2 regions of the Streptomyces sp. NPDC006602 genome follow, and region 1 is predicted to be linked to the other one. Evidence: riboswitches for the same ligand, from Rfam matches in the RefSeq annotation. Region 1 holds a riboswitch; the other holds the start of a gene.

Evidence for each region. Region 1 has a riboswitch for cyclic di-AMP ahead of ACFYO2_RS41015 (M23 family metallopeptidase). Riboswitches for the same ligand answer to the same signal wherever they lie in the genome.
Region 2: another riboswitch for cyclic di-AMP. It lies ahead of ACFYO2_RS26345 (transglycosylase family protein); the one in region 1 lies ahead of ACFYO2_RS41015 (M23 family metallopeptidase).

Annotation. Positions count from the first base shown of each region.
Region 1 covers NZ_JBIAHG010000033.1:24,907-33,761, forward strand. Annotated here, with positions in the region: gene ACFYO2_RS41000 (GNAT family N-acetyltransferase) at 1-2,668, opposite strand, end outside; gene ACFYO2_RS41005 (HPr family phosphocarrier protein) at 2,846-3,127, shown strand; gene ACFYO2_RS41010 (GntR family transcriptional regulator) at 3,254-3,949, opposite strand; gene ACFYO2_RS41015 (M23 family metallopeptidase) at 4,185-4,970, opposite strand; cyclic di-AMP (ydaO/yuaA leader) riboswitch at 4,984-5,150, opposite strand; gene ACFYO2_RS41020 (M16 family metallopeptidase) at 5,366-6,754, opposite strand; gene ACFYO2_RS41025 (M16 family metallopeptidase) at 6,751-8,100, opposite strand; gene ACFYO2_RS41030 (DNA topoisomerase (ATP-hydrolyzing) subunit A) at 8,491-8,855, shown strand, end outside.
Region 2 covers NZ_JBIAHG010000011.1:89,178-98,032, reverse strand. Annotated here, with positions in the region: gene ACFYO2_RS26355 (septum formation initiator family protein) at 19-495, opposite strand; gene eno (phosphopyruvate hydratase) at 645-1,931, opposite strand; gene ACFYO2_RS26345 (transglycosylase family protein) at 2,220-2,903, opposite strand; cyclic di-AMP (ydaO/yuaA leader) riboswitch at 2,907-3,075, opposite strand; gene ACFYO2_RS26340 (transglycosylase family protein) at 3,270-4,283, opposite strand; gene ACFYO2_RS26335 (cytochrome P450) at 4,447-5,718, opposite strand; gene ACFYO2_RS26330 (nucleoside triphosphate pyrophosphohydrolase) at 5,715-6,731, opposite strand; gene ACFYO2_RS26325 (SurA N-terminal domain-containing protein) at 6,848-7,495, opposite strand; gene ACFYO2_RS26320 (hypothetical protein) at 7,717-8,355, opposite strand; gene ACFYO2_RS26315 (hypothetical protein) at 8,403-8,747, opposite strand; gene ACFYO2_RS26310 (glycoside hydrolase domain-containing protein) at 8,772-8,855, opposite strand, start outside.

The DNA of each region.
Region 1 (8,855 bases):
GCGCCGGGGTGTCGACGGGGGTCGAGCCGCGCCAGCCGAACAGGAGCGGAGCCGTCCGGATCGACCGGACCAGCGAGGTCGCCTCCCGGTCGGTGACCGGAACCAGCCGGTGCGCCATGTCCCCGAGCAGCTGCGAGGCGGCTCCGGCGAGCCCGAACGACAGTACGGCGCCCGCCGCCGGGTCGATGACGGCCCTGACAACGGTGTCCACACCGCGGGGTGCCATTCCCTGCACCACCGGCCGCAGCTCCTCCGGCTTCCCGAACAGCTCGGTCAACTCGGCGTACGCGCGGCGCAGTTGCTCCTCGTCCGCGAGATCCAGGCGGACGCCGCCCAGGTCGGCGCGGTGGCGCAGGTGCGGGGCGGTGGCCTTGAGGGCGACCGGGTAGCCGAGGGTGCGGGCGGCGGCGACGGCGTCCTCGGGGGTGGCCGCGGGCAGCGCACGGTGGACGTCGACGCCGTACCTCGCGAGCAGCTCGCAGGTCTCCTCGGTGCCGAGGGTGAGGCCCTGCCCGCGCGCGAGGAGCCCTCCGATCAGCTCGGCGGCCCCCTTCTCGTCGATGTCCTCGTACTCGGGGACCCTGCCGGGCTCGGTGGCGTCCCGCCGCCACTGGGCGTACTTGACGGCTTCGCCGAGGGCGCGGACAGCTCGTTCGGCGGCCGGATAGGCGGGGATGAGACGGGAGCAGTTCTCGGGGGCGGACGCGTCGTCCGCCGCCTTCGTGGCCAGTCGGTCCAACGCGCGGAACGGGTGGTCGCGGCCGACAGCGGCGGACGTCGGCGAACTCGCCTGGGGTGCGGTGCTCGCCGCGGCCGACAACGCCGCCGCCAGCCCTCCGAGCTCCACGTGCACCACCAGGACGGGCTTTCCCGGTACTCGCTCCGCCGCCGATCTCAACGCCTCCGCCAACGCCGCGTCCCCGGGATACCCCTCCCCCACCGCCGGAATCGCGGTGACCACGACGGCGTCGCACGCGTCGTCGGCCAACGCCCGGGACAACGCCCCGTGGAAGTCCTCCGGCGACGCCGCCGTCGTCAGGTCCAGCGGCGGCAGCGGCCTGAGCCCCTCGGCGAGACACGCGTCGTACGTCAGCAGCCCCAGCGACTCGGAGTTGCCGAGGATCGCCACCCGCGGCCCCGCCGGCAGCGGCTGGCGCGCGAGCAGCAGCCCCGCGTCGACCAGCTCGGTGATCGTGTCGACCCGGATCACCCCGGCCTGCCGCAGCAGCGCGGACACGGTGGCGTGCGGCAGCCGCGTCGCCCGTACGGCATGCCCCTGCGGCGCCGCACCCCCGTGCCGCGCCCCCTGTACGACGACCAGCGGCTTCGCGGCCGCCGTACGGCGTGCGAGCCGCGTGAACTTGCGCGGATTGCCGATGGACTCCAGGTACATCAGCACGACGTCGGTGTCGGGGTCGTCGTACCAGTACTGGAGTACGTCGTTGCCGGAGACGTCCGCCCGGTTGCCGGAGGAGACGAACGTGGACACGCCGGTCACCCCGGTGACCCCGCCTCCGCGCCGGTGCAGCCGGGACAGCAGGGCGATGCCGATCGCGCCGGACTGGGCGAACAGGCCGATCCGGCCGGGCCGGGGCGCCTCGGGCGCGAGCGAGGCGTTCAGCCGGACCTCCGGGGAGGTGTTGATGATCCCGAACGCGTTCGGCCCGATGATCCGCATGCCGTACGCGCGCGCGTGGCGGACGAGTTCACGCTGGCGCTCGCGTCCCTCGGGCCCGCCCTCGGCGTACCCGGCGGAGAGCACGACCAGACCCTGCACCCCGTGCAGGCCGCATTCCTCGACGACCTCGGGGACGTGCTCCACGGGGACGGCGACCACCGCAAGGTCGACGGGCCCGTCGATGTCCCGCACCGACCGGTGGGCGGGCACCCCGCCGAGTTCCTTCTGCGCCTCGGGGAGGGCCTTGTTCACGGCATGGAGCCGGCCGGTGAACCCGGCGTCCCTGATGTTCTCGAGGACGCTGCGGCCCACGCCGCCGGGGGTGCGGCCGGCCCCGATCACGGCGACGGACCCGGGCATGAGCAGCCGCTGCACGGACCGCGCCTCGGCGCGCTGTTCGCGCGCGTACTGCACGGCGAGCGAACGGTCCGTCGGTTCCAGGTCGAACTCCAGGCGTACGACGCCGTCCTCGAAGCTGCGCTTCTGGGTGTACCCGGCGTCCGTGAACACCTTGATCATCTTGTTGTTGGCGGGCAGTACCTCGGCGGCGAACCGCCGGATACCCCGCTCGCGCGCGACGGCCCCGATGTGTTCGAGGAGGGCGGAGGCCACTCCGCGTCCCTGGTGGGCGTCCTGCACGAGGAAGGCGACCTCCGCCTCGTCGGCGGGGGACGAGGCGGGCACGCCATCGGGGCCGATGCGGTCGTAGCGTACGGTGGCGATGAACTCGCCGCCGATGGTGGCCGCGAGTCCCACCCGGTCCACAAAGTCGTGGTGCGTGAAGCGGTGGACGTCCTTGGCGGACAGACGAGGGTAGGGCGCGAAGAAGCGGTAGTACTTCGACTCGTCCGAGACCTGCTCGTAGAAGCTGACGAGGCGATCGGCGTCATCAACGGTGATGGGCCGGATGCGCGCGGTACCCCCGTCGCGCAGCACCACGTCGGCTTCCCAGTGGGCGGGGTACTCGTGCCGGTCCGACGAGGTCTGCATGGGCCCCAGAGTACGGCTCGCGTACGACAACGGCGCGAGGCAGTCTGTGGAGGACGTCAGCCGGACCGAGGCCGCGGTTCGGCGGCAGCGCGGGGCGGGACGAAGGACCGCTCCGGGCATGCTTCATGATATGGGAAACTGGTCTAGACAACCTGATACATCGAAGGGCAGCATCACATGGCTGAGCGCCGCGTCAACGTCGGCTGGGCCGAGGGTCTCCACGCCCGCCCCGCTTCCATCTTCGTCCGGGCCGCCACGGCCGCAGGCATCCCGGTGACGATCTCCAAGGCCGACGGCAACCCCGTCAACGCGGCCTCCATGCTGGCCGTCCTCGGTCTGGGCGCCCAGGGCGGCGAGGAGATCGTCCTCGCCTCCGAGGCCGAGGGCGCCGACGTGGCCCTCGACCGTCTGGCGAAGCTGGTCTCCGAGGGTCTCGAGGAACTCCCCGAAACCGTCTGAGCACGCAATTGACGTTTGCCGCGAAGGGCTCGCCCGAATTATCGGGCGAGCCCTTCGCATTTCCCGCTCACGGGCAGCAGAAATAATCCCCCGCGAATTATCCCCTCTTTGTATACGGTGCCTGTGTTAATGCCGCAGGCCCGTCATGTTTACGGGATGTTGCGAGTTCCTCACACGGTCCGGCCGATCCCCGCCGCCGGTGAATCGCAGCCGGTGCGCCGCCGTCGCGCGCTCCGTGTGCAGCGCCGTGAGCGCCCGCGCGCGTTCGCCGTCGCCGCGCGCCACCGCGTCCACGATCCCGCCGTGCTCCGCCCACGACTCCACGGGGTTGGCCGGCGCCTCCACCGCGTACATCCATGCGATCTTGTGGCGCAGCTGGGTCAGCATCGAGGTCATCGCGGCACTGCCCGAGGCCTGCGCGAGCGTCTCGTGGAACCATGCCCCCAGGGAGCGCAGATCCTCACTGTTGCCCCGCCTGGCACGCTCCTGGCCCAGCCGGACCAGGCCGCGCAGCACCTTGAGATGGGCCTCGGTCCGCCGCTGGGCGGCCCGGGAGGCGCCGAGCGGCTCCAGGAGCATGCGCATCTCCAGCAGGTCGGCGCCCTCCTGTTCGGTGGGTTCCGCGACGCACGCGCCCGCGTGCCGCCGGGTCACCACGAAGCCCTCCGCCTCCAGCGTGCGCAGGGCCTCCCGGACGGGGACGCGCGAGACGCCGTAGCGGCGCGCGAGCAGTTCCTCGGTGAGTCGGCTGCCGCGCTCGTAGACACCCGCGACGATGTCGTCCCGGATCGCCGTGCATACCGAGTGCGCCGGAATACGCATGACCGACCTCCGCTTTAATCCCCGTGAAACGTCGACGATTGACGTGTGTTCAGTGACTCTATTGCAATCAGCGGGAATTTCCGATGGCGGGCCGGAATCCATGGATATTTTTTGGACAGACGGTCGTCCCAAACGCCGAAAGCCCCGGCTGGGGGAGCCGGGGCTTCGGGATGCGGAGCCGTCTGTCGTCAGACGATGCCGGGACGCACGCGTGGGTCGTTCGCGGGCGCGAGCGTCAGACGTTCACACCGTGCGAGCGGAGGTAGGCGACGGGGTCGATGTCCGAGCCGTACTCCGCGGTGGTGCGGGCCTCGAAGTGGAGGTGCGGCCCGGTGACGTTGCCGGTGGCGCCGGAGAGGCCTATCTGCTGCCCCGGGGTGACCGTCTGGCCGACGGAGACGCCGATGGAGGACAGGTGGCCGTACTGGGTGTACGTGCCGTCGTTCATCTTGATCACGACGTTGTTCCCGTACGACCCGCCCCAGCCGGCCTCGACGACCGTGCCGGAGCCGACCGCGTGGACGGAGGTGCCGCTCGCTGCGTGGAAGTCGACGCCGGTGTGGCTGCCGGAGGACCAGACGGCGCCGCCGGACTTGTAGCCGGTCGAGATGTACGAGCCGGAGACGGGGGCGACGAAGGCGTTGAGGATCTTGCGCTCGGCCTCCCGGGCGGCGCGCTCCTTGGCCTCGCGGGCCTGCTTGGCCTCGGCGACCGCCTTCTTGGCCTCGGCGGCAGCCTGCTTGCGCGCGGCCTCCTCGGCCTTCTTCCGCGCCTCGGCCTGCTCGGCGGCCTGCTTCTGGGCGGCGGCCTGGGCGTCGATCTGGTCGGCGATCGAGTTGTCGGTGCTGATGACGGGGATGAGACCGGTCTGCTCGGCGGCCGGTTCGGCGGCGAGCGCCGGGGCGGCCAGGGTGCCGATGACGCCGGTGGTGGTCAGCGCCGCCACGCCCGCCGCACGGGCGGTGGTGCGCTTCATCCGGCTGGGACGACGGTGCTTCCCGGTGGCGCAGGTGAACGCCATGTGGTGGCTGGTCCTTTCCTTCCTTCTCGCCTACCGGGTTAGCTGACGGGTTCGGAGCAGGAAGGTCTCCTACGGGCCCCCTCGCGGTGCGCGCGGGCGTCCGATTCACCCCAGGGACTTGTGGTGTGGGTCCCCGGCTCCCCTGGCTCGCGCCATGTGGGGACTCGGCGATGACTGTCCGGTGCCGCGGGTGCGGCGCACTGCCTGACGAACAGCCCGCATGACGCTAAACGCGGCAACTTTCAATCCCCAAACGGATCACGGCTTTTGTAGCGCATGCCACAGGGCAGACAGGCAACCTCTCCCTCAATTCGGACATGGAGGGGCCCTGGTGACTCTCCGGTCACCAGGGCCCCTGGGCGCGCCTACGCCCACCGCGCTACGCGCGCGTGCGCCTACTCCGCCGAGACGACGGTGACTTCGCCGATGCCGAGGGCCTCGACGGGCTCCCTGATCTGCGCCGCGTCCCCGACGAGGATCGTCACCAGCCGGTCGACCGGGAAGGCGCTCACGACCGCCGCGGTGGCCTCCACGGTGCCGGTCGCGGCGAGCTGCTGGTACAGCGTCGCCTGGAAGTCGTCCGGCAGGTGCTGCTCGACCTGGTCGGCCAGCGTGCTCGCCACGGCCGCCGCGGTCTCGTACTTCAGCGGTGCCACCCCGACGAGGTTCTGCACGGCGATGTCACGCTCGGCGTCGGTGAGCCCTCCGGCGGCGAGGGTGCGCAGCACTGTCCACAGGTCGTCGAGTGCTGGACCGGTGTTCGGGGTGTCGACGGAGCCGCTGATGGCGAGCATCGCGGCGCCGGTGCCGTCCGGCGCGGAGCGCATGACCTGCCCGAACGCCCGCACGCCGTAGGTGTAACCCTTCTCCTCCCGCAGGACGCGGTCCAGGCGGGAGGTGAGGGTGCCGCCCAGACAGTAGGTGCCGAGCACCTGCGCGGGCCACACGCGGTCGTGCCGGTCTGGGCCGATACGGCCGATCAGCAGCTGCGTCTGGACGGCTCCGGGGCGGTCCACGATGACGACCCTGCCGGTGTCGTCGGCGGTCACCGGCGGCACGGGACGGGGCTGGGCCGCGGAACCGGTCCAGGAGCCGAGCGTGTCTCCGAGCAGCGCGTCGAGGTCGATGCCGGTGAGGTCGCCGACGACCACCACGGTGGCGGTGGCGGGGCGGACGTGCTTCTCGTAGAAGCCGCGCACGGCCGAGGAGTCGATGTTCTCGACCGTCTCCTCGGTGCCCTGGCGCGGGCGCGACATGCGCGAGGTGGCCGGGAAGAGCTCCTTGGAGAGCTCCTTGGCGGCACGCCGGGACGGGTTGGCCAGCTCGTGCGGGATCTCGTCCAGGCGGTTGCGCACCAGTCGCTCGACCTCGCTGTCCGCGAACGCGGGCGCCCTGAGGGCGTCGGACAGCAGGCCCAGCGCCTTGGCCAGGCGCGAGACCGGGACCTCCAGGGACAGCCGTACGCCGGGGTGGTCGGCGTGCGAGTCGAGGGTGGCGCCGCAGCGCTCCAGCTCGGCGGCGAACTCCTCGGCGGAGTGCTTGTCGGTGCCCTCGGAGAAGGCCCGCGCCATGATCGTGGCGACGCCGTCCAGGCCGGCCGGTTCGGCCTCCAGCGGTGCGTCCAGGAGCACCTCCACGGCGACGACCTGCTGGCCGGGCCGGTGGCAGCGCAGCACGGTCAGGCCGTTGTCGAGCGTCCCGCGCTCGGGCGCCGGGAAGGCCCAGGGCCTGGCCTCTCCCGCCTGGGGCTGGGGGTGGAATTCCATCGTGGCGAGCTCGGTCACCGGGCCGCCTCCTCGTTCTCGTCCTGGTCGGCGGGGGTTTCGGGGGCGATCGGCTCGTAGACGAGCACCGCGCGGTTGTCGGGGCGCAGGCGGGCCTTGGCGATCTCCTGGACCTCCTCGGCCGTCACGTCAAGGACGCGCTGTACGGCGGTCAGGGCGAGCTGCGGGTCGCCGAACAGCACCGCGTACCGGCACAGTTCGTCGGCGCGGCCCGCGACCGTGCCGAGCCGGTCCAGCCATTCGCGCTCCAACTGGGCCTGGGCGCGCTCCATTTCCTCTGCCGTGGGGCCCTCCTCGGCGAACCGGGCGAGCTCCTCGTCGATGGCGGCCTCGATGACCGGCACCTTGACGTCACCGGAGGTCTTCACGTCCAGCCAGCCCAGGGAGGGCGCTCCGGCCAGCCGCAGCAGACCGAAGCCGGCCGCCACCGCCGTACGGTCGCGCCGTACGAGCCGGTTGTAGAGGCGGGACGACTCGCCGCCGCCGAGGACGGTGAGCGCCAGGTCGACCGCGTCGCACGCGCGCGTGCCGTCCTCCGGGAGCCGGTAGGCGGCCATCAAGGCGCGCGCGGGCACCTCCTCCTCGACGATCTCCCGCAGCTGCTCACCGATGATCTCGGGCAGCGAGCCGTCGCGGGGCACGGGCTTCCCGTCGTGCGGCGCGATGGACCCGAAGTACTTCTCGATCCAGGCGAGCGTCTGCTCCGGGTCGATGTCGCCGACGACCGACAGGACGGCGTTGCCCGGCGCGTAGTACGTGCGGAAGAACGCGCGCGCGTCCTCCAGGGTGGCCGCGTCCAGGTCGGCCATCGAGCCGATCGGGGTGTGGTGGTAGGGGTGGCCCTCCGGGTAAGCCAGGGCGGTCAGTTTCTCGAACGCCGTGCCGTAGGGGACGTTGTCGTAGCGCTGCCGGCGCTCGTTCTTGACGACGTCCCGCTGGTTCTCCATGGACTCGTCGTCGAGGGCGGCCAGCAGCGAGCCCATGCGGTCGGCCTCCAGCCAGAGTGCGAGCTCCAGCTGGTGGGTGGGCATGGTCTCGAAGTAGTTGGTGCGCTCGAAGCTGGTCGTGCCGTTGAGCGACCCGCCTGCGCCCTGGACCAGCTCGAAGTGGCCGTTGCCCTTGACCTGGCCGGATCCCTGGAACATAAGGTGCTCGAAGAGGTGAGCCAGGCCGGTACGACCCTTGACTTCGTGGCGCGAGCCGACGTCGTACCAGAGGCACACCGCCGCGACGGGGGTCAGATGGTCCTCGGAGAGCACCACGCGCAGGCCGTTGGCCAGGCGGTGCTCGGTCGCTGTCAGTCCGCCGGAGCCTGCCTGGGCTGTGGCCGTGTGACCCATGGGCATGTACGTCCCTTCGATCGCGGTCGCGGTCGCTGAAACCGCGGTTTTCCTGCCGGTCCTGCCACTGTATGCAAGCGTGCGGGCGGTCGGCGAAGTTCCCGGACGACGTACGCCGTGAGCGAGATCGCGTAGCCTGCGGGCAACCGCGGTCAGGCGCCCGCCCGCACCCGGCGGGGGCGGCCGACAGCGGCCCCTGGCCCGCACTGTCAGTCCCGCGGTCCACAATGGTCCGCGTCAGTCCCGTTCACGCTTCAGCACGAGTGAGCCGAAGGGACGCGTCGGTGTCGAGAGGTCGAGCACGCCAAGGCCCGAAGGGCTGAGCACGGCCGGGCTCTCGTCACCGACGCGAACGCCCCGTAGGCGAACTACCAGAAACAGGAGGAGCCGGCAGCGATGGCCCGCCGCAGCACGAAGACCCCGCCGCCCGACGACTCGTACGAGGAGAAGATCCTCGACATCGACGTCGTCGACGAGATGCAGGGCTCCTTCCTCGAGTACGCGTACTCGGTCATCTACTCCCGCGCCCTGCCGGACGCCCGTGACGGCCTCAAGCCGGTGCACCGCCGCATCGTCTACCAGATGAACGAGATGGGGCTGCGCCCCGACCGCGGCTACGTGAAGTGCGCCCGTGTCGTCGGCGAGGTGATGGGCAAGCTGCACCCGCACGGCGACGCGTCGATCTACGACGCCCTGGTGCGCATGGCCCAGCCCTTCTCGATGCGTGTCCCGCTGGTCGACGGCCACGGCAACTTCGGCTC
Region 2 (8,855 bases), on a different contig from region 1:
GTCGGATCACTGGTCGGATCACTGGTCGGAGGCGTCGGACTTGTCGACGCCGTCCCAGACGTTCGCGTACCAGGGGCGGTCGGCCGCACCCAGGTCGGCGCGCGACTGCTTGGCCGCGTCCGGGTCGATGACGACGTAACCAGTCTCCCCCGGCAGCACATAGTGGAGCCGCTGCCGGATCTGCTGCTGCGCGTACGCGTCGTCCTGCCAGCGCGCCTTGAGGTCGCGCAGCTGCTCGACCCGCTCCCGGGCCCGCTCCTGCTGCCGCTCGAGACCGGCGATCTCGGCGCGCTGGGAGACGTACTGCCTTATGGGATACGCCAGGGCCACGATCAGCGTGCACAGGACCAGGGCGAGGAGCGCGGCCCGGCCGGTGAGCCGGGAGCGGCGGGCCTGCCGCTTGGTCTGGGAGCGGTAGACGCGCGCCGCGGTCTGCTCGCCGAGCAGCTTGATCCTGGTCGCGGTGGAGAAACGGTCCCGGTCCTTCACGGCCATGTTTCCCCGCCTCCCGTCTCACACGTGCGTACGTCCCCGCACACGGTACGGGACCGGTACGGGGACGTACGTACGACTGGCTAAGGCTTTGACCCCGTAAGGGGCAGCCCTTGAAGCGGTCGGACCTCGAAGGGTCAGACCTCGAAGGGTCAGACCTTGAAGCGCGGGAAGGCCGAGCGGCCGGCGTACACCGCGGCGTCGTCGAGGATCTCCTCGATGCGCAGCAGCTGGTTGTACTTGGCGACGCGGTCCGAGCGGGCCGGGGCACCGGTCTTGATCTGACCGCAGTTCACGGCGACGGCGAGGTCGGCGATGGTGACGTCCTCGGTCTCGCCGGAGCGGTGGGACATCATGCACTTGAAGCCGTTGCGCTGGGCCATCTCGACGGCGTCCAGGGTCTCGGTCAGCGAGCCGATCTGGTTGACCTTGACGAGCAGGGCGTTGGCGACACCCTCCTCGATGCCGCGGGCCAGGCGCTCCGGGTTGGTGACGAACAGGTCGTCACCGACGAGCTGGACCTTGTCGCCGAGCTGGTCGGTGATGGTCTTCCAGCCGGCCCAGTCGTCCTCGAACAGCGGGTCCTCGATGGAGACGAGCGGGTAGTCCGCGACGAGCTCGGCGTAGTACTCCGTCATCTCGGCGGCGGAGCGCTCCTTGCCCTCGAAGAGGTAGACGCCGTCCTTGTAGAACTCGGAGGCGGCCACGTCGAGCGCGAGGCCGATCTGCTCGCCGGGGGTGTAACCGGCCTCCTTGACGGCCTCGAGGATGAGGTCGAGGGCGTCGCGGTTGGAGCCGAGGTTCGGGGCGAAGCCGCCCTCGTCGCCGAGGCCGGTGTTCAGGCCCTTGCGCTTCAGCACCTTCTTGAGGGTGTGGTAGATCTCGGCGCCCCAGCGCAGGGCCTCGGAGAAGGACTCCGCACCGATCGGGGCGATCATGAACTCCTGGATGTCCACGTTGGTGTCGGCGTGCGAGCCGCCGTTCAGGATGTTCATCATCGGCACCGGCAGCAGGTGCGCGTTCGGGCCGCCCAGGTAGCGGAAGAGGGGGAGGTCGCTGGCCTCGGAGGCGGCGTGGGCGACGGCGAGCGAGACGCCGAGGATGGCGTTGGCGCCGAGCGAGCCCTTGTTGTCGGTGGCGTCCAGGTCGAACATCGCCTGGTCGATCAGGCGCTGCTCGGTGGCGTCGTAGCCGACGAGCTCCGGGCCGATCTGCTCGATGACGGCGAGGACGGCCTTCTCCACGCCCTTGCCGTGGTAGCGGTTGGGGTCACCGTCGCGGAGCTCGATGGCCTCGAAGGCGCCCGTGGAGGCGCCGGACGGAACGGCGGCACGGCCGGTGCTGCCGTCGTCGAGGCCGACCTCGACCTCGACCGTGGGGTTGCCTCGGGAGTCCAGGATTTCCCGGGCTACGACGACGTCGATGGACGGCACGAGCATCTCCTTCTTCAATGTGACGCTGGTCTCACGGAACCACGGTGGGTTCTGCGAGACGAGCCTAACCGGCTCCGGGCGATCGGCCAGCCTGTCGACCACCTCATGGACAGAACCGAAAGTAAATTGTTTCCGAACGGAACAAAAAGCGGGGCACAAAAAGCCCCGCCCCGGTGCGTACGGGGGACGACGCACCGGAGCGGGGAGCCCGTGGGGACGGGGGTGGCCCTCACGAGGCCTCCACTATGGAGTCCACGTCCAGGAGAGCGCTGTGGTTCAGCTACGAGCCGCGTGTCACTTCAGGTGCAGCTGCTGGCCCGGGTAGATGAGGTTGGCGTCCTGGACGATGTCCTTGTTCAGCTCGAACACCTTCGCCCAGCCGCCCTTGACGTCGTTCTCCTCGGCTATGGAGCTGAGGGTGTCGCCGGAGACGACCTTGTACTCGCCGTCGCCCTTCTTGACCTTCTTGCCGGTCGGGGTGGTGACGGTCTTCTTCGAGGCCGGGCGGTCCGCGGAACGGGAGGCCTGCTGCTCGGTGGAACGGGTCGTGGTCCCCGAGGAGCCGCTGGAGGTGTTCGACGAGGTGTCGGCGCTGCCGTTGTAGGCGGAGCTCGACAGGTTCACGCCGCAGTTCGGCCAGGCGCCCTTGCCCTGGGAGGCGAGGACCTTCTCGGCGACGGCGATCTGCTGGGACTTGGAGGCCTGGTTGGCCTGCGCGGCGTACTGCGTGCCGCCGTACGCGGCCCAGGTGGAGGCGGAGAACTGGAGACCGCCGTAGTAGCCGTTGCCGGTGTTGATGGACCAGTTGCCGCCGGACTCGCACTGGGCCACGGCGTCCCACTCGGAGGCGGTGGCGGCGGAGGCGTTGCCGGCCGCCATCAGCGGGGCGGCGACGGCGGCACCGGTGACACCGGCGATGGCGATGGCACGAGTGGCCTTGGACGGACGGCGGTGCTTGCCCTTGCCGGAAAACAGCATGGTGGATCCCCTCACCGACGCCTGCGAGGTGAGCTGTCGGGTTCGGGCCGGTTGAGTTGCCCGGCCACGTCCCTTGCGGAACATGGCTTCACCCCAAGCCGGAGCCAGCTTCAACTGCTGGTCCCGGCACTTACCTTGGGTCCCCCGCTCCTGCCTACGGCGCTTTACGCGACGACTGTTCCCGTACGGCCGCTGGCAGGATTCGGCGTTGCGGCAGTCGGGGCTCGTGTTGGCGAGCGGTCCTGACGGTAGACACGCGATCCGCGGAATTTCAAAGACGATCAGGGCTTCTGAGAGTCATCCCACACTTTCACCGAACCGGACATTCAGCGCGAAATGCGGCGCGAACTCCCGCTCGTTTTCGCCCTATTCGATACCTACGATGAGGGTCTGACCGGGCGCGATGACACTCGGGTCGGCGCCGATCGCCTGCTTGTTCTCCGCGTAGAGCTCACGCCACCCGCCTTCGAGGTCAAGGGAGTCGGCGATGGACGCGAGAGTGTCTCCGGGGCGGACGGTGTACGAGTCCGCGCGGGCGGCGTGCCGGCCGCCGGAGGCGCTCGTGTCGGCACTGGCGGTGTCGGTGCCGACCGCGGTCTCGTCGGCGCTGCCGCCGCGGTGCTTGCCCGCGACGAGGGCGCCGGTGTCGACGAGGGCCGAAGAGCCGCCCTCTTGCCAGAAGTTGTCCGAGTCGTCCTGTTTCGGCGCGCCTGTGGAGTCGCCGCCGGAGTCCGGCGAGGCACTGGGGGTCGAGTCGGAATCGGCCGAGGTGTCGGACTTGGCCGGGTTGTCGCCCTCGCCGGTCTTGTCGGCCTTCCCGGAAGAATTCGACCGGGCGTCGGACGGAGAGGTCGACGCGGACGACGAAGGCGCATCCGAAGACGTGTCACCGGGCGAGTCGGCCGACGATCGGGAGGAGTCGGACAAGCCGGTCGAGCCGGACGATTCGTCGGCGCCCGAGGTCACCTCGTCCGCCACGCCCGTGTCGACGTCGGCCGCCCCCGAGTCCTTGCTGAGGCCGTTGAGCAGACCGCAGGTGGACCAGTAGCCCACGCCCTTGGCCGCGAGGATCTTCTCGGCGACGGCTATCTGCTGGGAGCGGCTGGCCTGGTCGGGGCTCGAGGCGAAGTCGAGGCCGCTGTACTGCTCCCAGTCCTCCTGGGCGATGTGCAGTCCGCCGTAGTACCCGTCGCCTTTGTCCTGGCTCCAGGAGCCGCCCGTCTCGCAGTTGGCCACCTGGTCCCACGTGGTGCCGGTCGCCGCGCTGGCGCCGGTGGCACCGAGGAGCGGGATCGCGATGGCGGAGCCGGTCACTCCGGCCGCGACGAGGATGGCCGGAGCCTGGCGGGGGCGACGATGGCGGCCGTTCCCGGAGAGCATGCGGAGACCTTTCGCGAGGCAACAGTGACCAGCGCGGCGGGTGAGGCGCCGCGCTGATCCGTGAACGTATAGGCAGCCGATCACTTGTCACAAGTTAATGCCGCGTAGATCACGTGAAGATCACAGAGTTGAGGGTGGGTCAGCTTTACGCAGGTGAGCGCAGTCATACACGCGGCGTGAACTCGACGGGCAACGTCCGCAGTCCGCGCATGATGAGACCGCCCCGCCACCGCAGATCAGCGGAATCCACGGCGAGTTGCAAGTCCGGGAGGCGGGTGAGCAGCGTGGCGAGCGCGGTCTGCCCCTCCAGTCTGGCCAGGGGGGCACCGAGGCAGTAGTGGATGCCGTGGCCGTATCCGAGGTGTTGGTTGTCACGCCGGGAGAGGTCGAGGGTGTCCGGATCGGCGAACCGCTCCGGATCCCGGTCGGCAGCGGCCAGTACGACGAGGACGGGGTCGCCGGCCGCGATGTCCTGCCCGCCGATGCTCAGCGGCTCGGTGGCGAACCGCCAGGTGGCGAGCTCGACGGGGCCGTCGTATCGGAGGAGTTCCTCCACGCCGGTCTCGAGCAGTGCCGTGTCGTCGGCGGCGAGGGCCTTCTGGAGCCGGCCTCGCTGCTCGGGGTGGGTCAGGAGGGCGTAGGTGCCGTTGCCGATGAGGTTGACGGTGGTCTCGAATCCCGCGAACAGGAGGATGAAGGCCATGGCCGCGGCCTCGTTCTCGGTGAGGTGCTCGCCGTGGTCGGAGGCCCGGATCAGACCGGAGATGAGGTCCTCACCGGGGGTGCTCTGGGCCGTAAGGGCCTCGCGCTTGCGGTGGATGAGCTCGGCGAGATAGCCGCGCATCTTCTTCACCGACCGTGCGACCCCGCCACGCGGTCCGCCCCCGTGCCGGATCATCATGCCCGCCCAGTCGCGGAAGTCGTCCTGGTCCGCGCGGGGGACCCCGAGCAGGTCGCAGATCGCGTAGATGGGGAGCGGGAAGGCGAAGTCGTGGATGAGGTCGGCGCTGCCCTTGTCGGCGAACTGGTCGATGAGGTGGTCGGTCAACTCCTGCACGCGGGGCGCGAATTCGGCGACGCGTCTCGGGGTGAACGCCTTGGATACGAGCCGACGCAGCCGCGTGTGGTCCGGCGGGTCGATGTTGAGCAGATGCGTCATCAACTCGGCCTTGCGCTCCCCGGGGATGCCGGTCTTGCCCTTGGCGTGCGCGGGCTCGTCGTGATGCGCGGGGTTCTTGGACAGGCGCGGGTCGGCGAGGGCCTGCTTGGCGTCGGCGTAACGGGTGACCAGCCAGGCCTCCACGCCGCTGGGGAGTTCGGTCTTGTGGACGGGGGCGTTTTCGCGGAGCCAGGCGTAGGCGGGGTAGGGGTCCGTCGCGAACTCCCAGGAGAAGAGGGCGGGAGTGGGGGCGGGCGGCGTGGGCTGGTTGGTCACTCCGCCGACTCCGACCGCGTCTCCGTCTGTCTGATCGCGTCCCGGTACGCCCGAGCCGCCGCCCGCAACGCCGCCTCCGGATCCACCCCGTCCGCCTCCGCCCGTACCGCCAGCGCGAGCAGCTCGTAGCCGATGCCCTCGCCGGTCGGGAGCGGGACCTCGAGGCCCGCCGTGCGGACGCGTGAGGCCAGCTTCGCCGCCAGGGCGAGACCCGGCTGGCCGAGGGGGACGCCGTCTGTCACCGACTCGCGTTGCTTCTCTATCGCCTTGGTGCGCAGCCAGTGTTCCTTGACCTCGTCGGGGGTCGTGGCGGTCTCGTCGCCGAAGACGTGCGGGTGGCGGTGGATGAGCTTGGTGACGATGCCGGCGGCGACGTCGTCGATGGAGAAGGGGGCGGCCCCGTCCTCCGGGCGGCCTTCCTCGGCGATGCGGGCGTGGAAGACGACCTGGAGCAGGACGTCGCCGAGTTCCTCGCGGAGTTCGTCGCGGTCGCCCTCCTCGATGGCCTCGACGAGTTCGTACGCCTCCTCGATGCCGTACTTGGCCAGGCCCTTGTGGGTCTGCTGGGACGACCACGGGCACTCGGCGCGGATGCGGTCCATGACCTGGACGAGGTCGAGGAGGCGGGCGCCCGGCAGGTCGTACGAGGCGGGAAGGAGCTCCAGCTCGGGCATGTGGACGCGGCCGGAGCCCGCGAGGCGTGCCAGGCCGTCCGTGAGGGCCGGCTCGCCCTCGCCGGTGGCCACCACGACCACCGTCCGCCCTCCGGCGCACGCGTCGACCAGTTCCCCGGCGGTGGGCGACGCCTCGTCGACCGTTATGCCGGCCTCGCGGAGATACGGCAGCTGCGGGTGCGTCCCGTCTGCGCACAGCACGCTGTCGGCGGCGTGCAGTGCTTGCCAGGCGGGCCAGGACAGCAGGCCGGGGGCGACGCGGTGGCTGGTGGTGAGCAGGACGATGCGGCCGGTGGCGGCTTCGGAGCTGGTGGCGGCTTCGGGGCTGGTTGCGTTCACGATTCGAAGCTAACGCACGTCGCCGACGAGGCGATCAGTTATCCACAGGCGAGGGGGGCGCAGTGTGATCGTATGAACAACCCCGCCGTGCGGTTATGCCGCTCCTGCGTCCCCGGTTATGCCGTCTCCTGCGTCCCCGTCGCCGTGACCTCGCGCAGCCACGGTGTCTTCGTGTCGACGCGGCTGCTCTTGTCCACGTCCCAGCTGCCGTAGCGCGGGTTGAGGTCGACGTTCAGTTTCGCGGACGCCTTGGCCAGGGCGTTCCAGAAGGCGGGGTCGCCGGTCTCGGTGCCGAGGTGGGCGGCGAGCTTCTGGGCCTCCAGCTGGAGGCGGAGGTTCTCGTCGAGACGCTCGGGAGCGATGCCGTACTGCTGCAGCCAGGCGGCCTCCAGGGCCTCGGAGCCGCCGGTCTGCTGCTCCAGGCCGCTGCGCATCTGCTGGATCTCCTTGCGGCTGACCGTCACGCCCGCGTCCTGGGCGGCGCGCTGCAGCACTCGCTCCAGGACCATGTTGTGGAGGGTGTCACGGGCGAGCGTGCCGGTCTTGGCGATGGCCTGCTCGTACTGCGCGTCGTCCGGTACCGCCGCCCGCTGCGCCGCACGTACCTCGCTCACCCGGTTCTCCAGCTGGGAGACGGTGATCCGCTGGCCGCCGACGACGGCCGCCGCGCCGGGGTGCGCATCGTTTCCGCAGGCGGTGAGGAGGGGGGCCGCGGCGATCGCGGCGGAGAGGAGGAGCGCGGTGCGACGACGGCGGCGGTGCAAGGAAGCCTCCCGAGGGGTTTGTGCAGACAAGCAGGTGCGGCGCGCAGCGTCTCGTTGAGGGTGGCGGTCGGGCGACGGGCGGGCGCACAAGGTCTTGCGGTGATCGATGGTAGGCAGTGGGCAAGCTCTGGCCAACCCATTCGACCAACGATTCGCCAGTACTTCGGGAACGGGCGTGCGTCCTCCCCGGGGACGCGCTCAGCCCGGAGGCCCGCCGATGCTCAGCCCCGGCCGGTCACCGCTCGCTCCACGGCGGCGGCGACCCCGGCGCGTACGCCGTCGCCGCCGGGGACGGCGGTCACGTTCGTACCGGCCTTCTGGCCGCCGCCGTCGGCGACCAGGACGAAGCCGATCTTGCCGTACTGCGGTGCCGTCTGCTCGGCCGCCTCGACCTCGGGCCGCCCGACGGCGAGGACGACGTCGCAGGAGCGCTGGAGCAGACCGTTGAGGAACGGGCGCGCCGCCGCGGCGCTCTGTTCGCCGGTCACCGGGGCGTAGCTCACGCGCGCGTGCGTCTTCAGCGACGCGTCCTGCATGCCCTGCCAGGCGGCGGCCGCGGTGGTGTCGGCCGTGATGCCCTGCTTGCCGGTGAGCAGGCAGGCGTCGACGTCCGCGTAGACGCGTGCGCGGGCGTCCGGGATGGGGGGCCGCCCGTCGTCGTGCGAGAAGAGGAGTACGCCGGCCACGGCCAGCGCGGCGACGACGGCGAGCGCGCCCACCGCGAAGGCGATGGTGCGCCCACGCAGCGCGCGCAGCCACACGACGGCGGCGCGCCCCACGGCGGACAACCGCCCTGTACGCCCCACCCGATTCCGCTGCGCCGGGCGCGCCTGGGACACCTGTCTGACCTGCTTGACCACTGACTACTCCCTACGCCCCTACGCCCCTACGCCTACTGCCCTACGGTTCACTGCTCTACTGCCGTGCTCCCCGGCTCCCCTGCCTGCCTCCGCGGCCAGGTCCTCCACGCGTGCGTGGAGGCTCCCGCCATCGACAGCAGGATCAGCAGCACGTCGACCGCGAACAGCGGCCCGTGCGTGTCGACCGGGGTGAGCGCGAGCTCGATGAGCCAGGCCACCAGCACCGCGCTGAAGCCGGCGAAGGCCCACCAGTCGGCCCGGGCGCGCCGCCGCAGGGCGAGTACGAGGGACGGTACGGGACACAGCAGCCCCAGGCTGACCAAGGGCAGTACGGCGAACCCCGCCCGTACCACGGGCGTCCGCAGCCCCGCCCCGGCGACGACGACCTTCATCTCACGCCCCTCGCTCGGTCCGGTTCAGCCGACGATGGCGACCGGCGCGTCCCACGCGTCGCGGTCCACGGTGATGGTGTAACCACCGCGGGACTCCTTGCTGTTGAC